One region of the Bacillus sp. KH172YL63 genome, then DNA from elsewhere that is predicted to be linked to it. Evidence: riboswitches for the same ligand, from Rfam matches in the RefSeq annotation. Region 1 holds a riboswitch; each other region holds the start of a gene.
What was found. A riboswitch is a leader RNA that binds a small molecule or an ion and turns the genes downstream of it on or off. The one in region 1 is predicted to bind cyclic di-GMP.
Positions count from the first base shown of each region.

Region 2: linked by a shared signal. The riboswitch ahead of folE (GTP cyclohydrolase I FolE) and the one ahead of KH172YL63_RS19830 (histidine kinase N-terminal domain-containing protein) in region 1 are both predicted to bind cyclic di-GMP.
Region 3: linked by a shared signal. The riboswitch ahead of KH172YL63_RS20455 (hypothetical protein) and the one ahead of KH172YL63_RS19830 (histidine kinase N-terminal domain-containing protein) in region 1 are both predicted to bind cyclic di-GMP.

Region 1 is NZ_AP022842.1:3,906,628-3,908,895, reverse strand. Features, by position in the region: gene KH172YL63_RS19835 (putative bifunctional diguanylate cyclase/phosphodiesterase) at 1-417, shown strand, start outside; cyclic di-GMP riboswitch class I at 832-918, shown strand; gene KH172YL63_RS19830 (histidine kinase N-terminal domain-containing protein) at 1,302-2,268, shown strand, end outside.
Region 2 is NZ_AP022842.1:3,799,729-3,801,996, reverse strand. Features, by position in the region: gene KH172YL63_RS19455 (EAL domain-containing protein) at 1-148, shown strand, start outside; gene KH172YL63_RS19450 (PilZ domain-containing protein) at 188-556, shown strand; cyclic di-GMP riboswitch class I at 567-649, shown strand; gene folE (GTP cyclohydrolase I FolE) at 770-1,339, shown strand; gene KH172YL63_RS19440 (6-carboxytetrahydropterin synthase) at 1,353-2,183, shown strand; gene KH172YL63_RS19435 (SDR family oxidoreductase) at 2,173-2,268, shown strand, end outside.
Region 3 is NZ_AP022842.1:4,031,227-4,033,494, reverse strand. Features, by position in the region: gene KH172YL63_RS20460 (efflux RND transporter periplasmic adaptor subunit) at 1-383, opposite strand, end outside; gene KH172YL63_RS20455 (hypothetical protein) at 407-1,072, opposite strand; cyclic di-GMP riboswitch class I at 1,334-1,407, opposite strand; gene KH172YL63_RS20450 (hypothetical protein) at 1,605-1,766, shown strand; gene KH172YL63_RS20445 (helix-turn-helix domain-containing protein) at 1,925-2,268, opposite strand, start outside.

The DNA.
Region 1 (2,268 bases):
GGAGTGAACCCAGAGATGATTGACCTGGAAGTGACGGAAAGCATTGCCATGTGTGATCAGGAATTGATCATCTCAAAGCTTGAACGATTAAAGCAACTGGGAGTCAGTTTATCAATGGACGACTATGGGACAGGCTATTCTTCCCTGAGTTATTTAAAGAAATATCCCCTTGATACGCTAAAAATCGACCGTTCTTTCATAAATGGCATCATGGCGAACGAAGATCATCAAGCGATAGTGAAAAGTACGATTTCAATGGCGAAGCATCTTCATTTACACGTAACAGCAGAAGGAGTAGAGAGCCAGGAAGAGTTTGGTTTCCTGAAAAGGAATCACTGTGATAAAGCTCAAGGGTATGCCATTGGTCGCCCGGTGTCCCCGGAGGAATTTGAGGGAACCTACTTGAAGCCTAATTGAAGGAGAGAATAGCCCTTCTTGAGATTACGATCATAAACGTATGCATAATAAGGTAAACAGCCTGTGATGACTTGGATAACATCATCGGCTGTTTATTTTTATTTGGGAACACGACAGGAATGTCGTAAGGTGTTCTTTATTGAGAAAATTGTCGACAATTATATACCTGTATATGATAGATTATTCTGATAATTATTATATAATGTAAATATAAGTAATGAATATGGGTATAATGATTCATTGGGAGGGAGGTTTCTTAATGCCGTTATATTATATGAAGGAAATATGGACACCCCTAAAGTTTATAGGAATAAAGATTTTCAAATGTGAAGATAATACTGTATTTATGAAAGTTTTTCAAAATCCCAGAAAACGAATCTTTTAAAACATGTATTTGAAATACTACTAATGTGCGTACGATAAAGGCAAACCTATTGAAAAATAGGGACGCAAAGCTATAGGGGCTTTCAATGTGCCAGACGATGCCAGCCAGTTACCGTGTACGCATTTGTTATATATTTTCTATATACTAAAGCTTCACTTCTTCCATACTTCATCTTTCAGACGACCTCCCGTTTATGAATGGTCTAAAGAGATAAATCTCTCTTACCATTTTAAAAAACCCCCCCTCACTCGTTCCTGGTTAAATAAAAACTGTCTTTTTATAATATAAATATTCCCTGTTCTCGTTGAATCTTCTAAGAGTGAAATGGAGGTTTTAATTTTTAGGCTTAAGTCAGTGGTCGAGTATTCAATTTTATAGTAGGAAGTTATGAAAAGAAAAGTACAGGTATAATATGGAAATAACCGTCCGCACATATTTTCTGTTATGATGGAATCAACGACGATTAAAAACATAGACGGAATGAAGGGACGACCATTCGATGACTAGTGCTTCCATCAAGCTCATTAAATACCTGGATGATCACTCAGATGAGTTTTTACAAAACTGGCGCAAGAATATCGTGATTTCAGATCAAGATGTGTATAAAGAAGAAGTGTTAAATAATGGAATGAACATGTTTCACTTAGTTAAGCGTGCGATAGAGGAACCACTTAGTGAGGAGGAAATTACTTTACTTGCTCATAAGACAGCTCTAGAACGGGTGAAAGCCAACGTTAACATAAGTGAGTTTGTATATAACGTAAATATAGGGAAGAGCATTATCATTAATTGGGTTAATCATTCAGGGATCGAACTTAGGGATTTACAGCCTATCATTGAAGAGATTAATACATTATTTGACCGCTTCTCTTATTTAGCCGTTCGTAAATATACGGAAATAAAGGAACAACAACTCCAAGAAAAAGAACATTATATAGATCAAACCCATAAAGAGCGCCTGACAATCCTTGGTCAGATGAGTTCAAGCTTCGTTCACGAATTCAGGAATCCACTGACGTCAATTATTGGCTTTACAAAGCTTTTGCAAAATGATTATCCTAACCTACCCTATCTTGATATTATGCAACATGAGCTGGAGCAATTGAATTACCGGATTTCACAATTCCTTCATGTATCAAGGAAGGACTTGATAGAAAGTGTTCAAGAAGAAATCTTTCTTTCTGATCTTTTGGAAGAGACGATTGAATTCTTATATCCAAGTCTTCTAGATGGAGATGTTTTAATTGATTTTAAGTGCGAAACAAATATCAGATTAATGGGGAATGGTGATGAGTTAAGGCAAGTCTTCCTAAATCTGATCATGAATTCGATTGATGCTCTTCAAGAAATAGATGGACCGAGGTATATCAAGGTAACATGTGATGTGAGGGAAGGAAAGACCAATTTGGAAATTTCGAATAATGGACCACGAATTAAGGTAGAAAGTATGGAAGCTATTTTTGAAC
Region 2 (2,268 bases), 110 kb from region 1:
AAAAGGGACGGGCCTCGGATTGATGCTTTGCTTCCGTGTCATCCAGCAGCATAACGGATCAATCAAAATCGAAAGTGAAGAGAACCAGGGTACAACGGTTGAAGTTATATTGCCTAAGAGACCCTTCACGTTAAGTGAGAATGGATGAATCCTGGATGTATATACAAACTATAAGGGGTACATGTCCATGTTATATAAACGAGAGGAAGCTTATCGCTATACATTTCCACAGCCGGTTCCCTGTAGGTTCTCGATCATAAGTGTGGGCCAACTCAGGGCCAGGACGAGCAAGGGAAAAGGTGAATTGATCGACATCAGTCCAAATGGCTGCAGGTTCAGCGCCGATTTTTCAATCCCTGTAGAAAAGAAGGTACTCGTGCAGTTGGAAATGAGGATACATGAAGCCCTCCTGGTGGTAAACGGGGTGCTCGTGTGGAGCAGATCAAACGGAATCACACGATTTTATGGAGTCGAATTTGTGAAAAATGATCAATTAAAGACATTGATTACAGAAGAAGTGAAACAGGTTGTAAAAGCAAACGAACGGAACAAATGATGAAGGACACCTTCGATAATGGCAAACTTATTGAAAAATAAGGACGCAAAGCTACGGGTCTAAGGCATGAGCTACGATCGCCGGGTTACCGAAAAGGATTGGAATGTATGAAGAGGGGAGCGATAAAGCTGCCTTTATTCAAGCAGACCCACCAATCTTTTTGGTGGGTCTTTTTGCTTACTTGAAAACATGATTAATAAGGAGGAATGAAGGATGACGGTTGAAACACGAACTGGCGCATTGGAAGATCATATCAAAGCAATATTGGAATTAGTAGGTGAAGATACAGAGCGGGAAGGTCTTATTGAAACACCCAGGCGTGTAGCAAAAATGTATAGGGAAGTATTTGAAGGAGTGGGGGTCGATCCGGAAGTGGCGCTGACCACTACATTTGAGGAAGCGTATGAAGGGATGGTTGTGGTCAAGGATATTACATACTACACCTTTTGTGAGCATCACCTGATTCCGTTCTTTGGAAAAGCCCATATCGGCTATATTCCGGATGGAAGAGTTGTCGGTTTAAGTAAGTTTGCGAGACTCGTAGAACTGGTGTCCAAACGTCCGCAAGTCCAAGAGCGGATGACCCGTCAGATGGCTGAAGCGATCATGAACGTCCTCGAGCCGCAAGGAGTCATTGTCAGTGTGGAAGGTCAGCATTTATGCATGTGTGCCCGTGGGGTAAAGAAGCCCGGGAGTGGGACGGTCACGACAATCAAGAAGGGTTCTTTTAAAGAAAATGATGCCCTTGTAACGGAATTTGAACGGGCATTGGCGAGAGACTAAGAGGAGGGATTGCATGCTTTATCTATCCAGGAAGTTATACTTTTCCGCTCTTCACATGTACAGGATCGAAGAGTGGAGCGAAGAAGAAAATCAGCGAGTATTCGGGCCTTGCAGCAATCCGAGCGGCCACGGTCATGATTATACGCTTGAAGTCATGGTGAAAGGTAAGCTGAACCGTGAGTCGGGAATCGTCGTTAATATTACAGACATAGACAAAGTCGTGAAATCATTTGTTTCAGAACAAATGGATGGAAAGTTCTTAAACAAAGAAAATGATCATTTCACGGAAAACATCCCGACCACTGAAAATATTGTCTCATTCATATGGGACTCATTGGATGGAAAAATAGACAATTGCCAACTTCATAAAATCCGCTTGCATGAAAACAACTTTTTATATGCTGAAAAGGAGGAAGGATCGATGGTCCGCTTAACCCGAAAGTATCATTTCTGTACTGCCCACCGGCTGCACAGTGAGCAATTGAGCAATGAGGAAAACCTGGCCATATTCGGGAAATGCAATAACCCGTTTGGACATGGACATAACTATTACCTTGAAGTGACGGTGCATGGCACGCCGGACCCGGTAACGGGGATGATCGCCAGTCTCTCAGAAATGGACGAAATCGTAGAACAAGAAATCATGAAAAAATTTGACCATAAGCATTTAAATTTAGATACGGAAGAATTTAAACATATCAACCCTACATCGGAAAATGTCGCAGTGGTGATATGGGAACTCCTGTCTTCGAAACTATCAAACCTCTTTAAAATCGGATTATACGAGACAGAAAAGAACTATTTCGAGTACTGCGGGGAAGAGGATGTGCGACATGGGGCATAGTGGAAGATTAACCGGTAAAACGGTCATGATCACGGGAGCGAGTAAAGGAATCGGTTATGAAACGGCATCACTCCTTAAGGAAGAA
Region 3 (2,268 bases), 120 kb from region 1:
TCCGAGATGTTTTCTTCGATACTATCAATTTCGTCTTCGTATTGATCGACCTCTGACTTCAACACGTTCTTTTGACGCGTTTGGTCGGTCACTTCATACTCATAGAGCGGTGTCCCGGACTCTACCTGGTCCCCTTCTTTTACAAGGAATTTTTTGAAAGAGCCGAATTCGTCGTTGAAATAAAGGTAGTTCTCTTCTTCAGCGTCTACCACGCCGGCTTTGGGCAGTTCCTTGGCAAGGTCGCCTTTCGTGACCGGTTCCCATTCGGCAACACGGACTTCCCGGTCGACTTTGCTGTTCGCTTTTTCAATCAGATATGTATTGGTACCTATGAAAAGGAGCGACACAGTGAGGGTACTATAGAAAATGGTTCGTTTTTTCATGAATGTTCACAGCCTTTTAATAGTTAGATTAGAGTAGATATATCAAGAAACGCCAGAAGTGTAGTAACGCCCCAGAACAATGCATTCGTTAAGAGGATTACCAGCCAAATCACCCAGTTCTTCTGTTGAGTGAGGCGTTTGATTCCTTTGTATTGAATATAGAAAATCCATATCTTAAAAAGTGAGAAGCATCCTAAGAAATAGATGACCAAAGCTTTGCCCGTTATATATTGGGCGATGACCCCAAGCGATAGGGGTGATGAGAACCAGTCAAGAGAAAAGAAGATAGACAAAGGGATATACGTCAGCTTTTCAATTAATAGGATCATCAATACGAGAGCCTGGATGATGACGAGCTTACGGTATTCACCCTCATCTGAAATCGTCCAGAAAATCAGTGCCGGTACGAATAGGACGACTGCTGCATATAATAGACCAGCGATCAGTCTTCCCAGGAAGAAAAGGAATTTTTCCATTTCAAATGTGGCAGGTGACAGTTCCGTTAGTTGTTTTGAAAGAGGATCCATTCCGATTCCGAAAGAGGAAATGAGTCCAAAGACAAGAGCAGATAATAGAATAACAAGGAGAACTTTTTGTTTATATCCTTTCAATCCTTCCGCCACTTGTAACTGATAAAAGAAGTGGGAAGGTTGTCTCAATCCCCGGATGAGTTTAACTTCTTTATGCATGTATGGTTGCCTCCAACTAGTTTAGATTACTCCTTTTATTCTATCGAATATTCTCGAAACTTTCCATAAATTGTAGAATGAAAGTATATAAAATTAAAAAAGCGCCAATAGACGCTTTTACATGTTATACGTTAAATATGTAGTTCCAGCAATTATAGCAATCGTAATAAAAAATAGGCTTACATACATTCCTATCTTTTTATACTTTCTTTTTGCTGCGAATTCCTCGGGTGTCAAAAACGACAACTCTATCCCTCCTAGATTGGTAGCTGGCTGGCAGTGTAGCCCCTATAGCTTTGCGTCATCACCTTTCGATGATTTTGCCCTTATTCATTCCATACCATTCATATATCGGCTAAAAAGAGAGGAAATTGAATGGGTATAAAGTTGTTTTTTGGAGAAAATTCTAATAAATTTTTCTTTCACTTTGTGGTTTTTTCTGGTAATATTGCATAGAATTGATGTTTGAAATGTTGTCTAATAGTGTAATAAGGTGATAGAAACCGTTTTTTATTGTAGGAGGTTGTCTGTTTTGAAAGGAAATGAGAAAACCAATCACCACATTCTCAATGTCATCCAGCAAGCGTTCGACAAAGGCCAACAAGGCAACATGGACACAAACTCCATGATCCACTGGCTCAAACAAGAACTTCAATCAGGATACTCAATAGATGAAAATCAAAAAGCGCTCTAGAAACCCACATCAGGGAATCTAGGCGCTTTTTGTTTTTGTGGTTGGAGGGACGGACCTCATTTTTGAATGGTTTTTCAGACCGGAATCCCGGTTTAGCAATGTTTCTGCTTCTTTTGCGGAGGTCCGTCCCCCACACAACACCCCCCACGGACAAACCTCTACCACTCCTTCAACGTCTGATAAAGGTGGTTGACGTGGGTGATGAATTTTTCTTTGCGTTTTTCTGTGAAGTAGGCGAGGGATGCTAGTGTCCGTTTGAGTTTAGGATGTTCCTGGAGGATCTTGAGGATTTCTTTGTACTCCTCGTCTTCGAAGCTTTCTCTCAGGATCATGGGATGATGGCTTTGGCCGGAAGCGCTGCTTTCTTCTCCGTACATAATCCGGTTCATTTCATAGGTGGGGATTTTGTATACTTCCTTGAAGGTAAGGAGCATTTTATAGGGGATGTCCCTTGTCCCGTTTTCATAATTTGATAATGTGCTCTGGTTGATGTTCAAGCGAA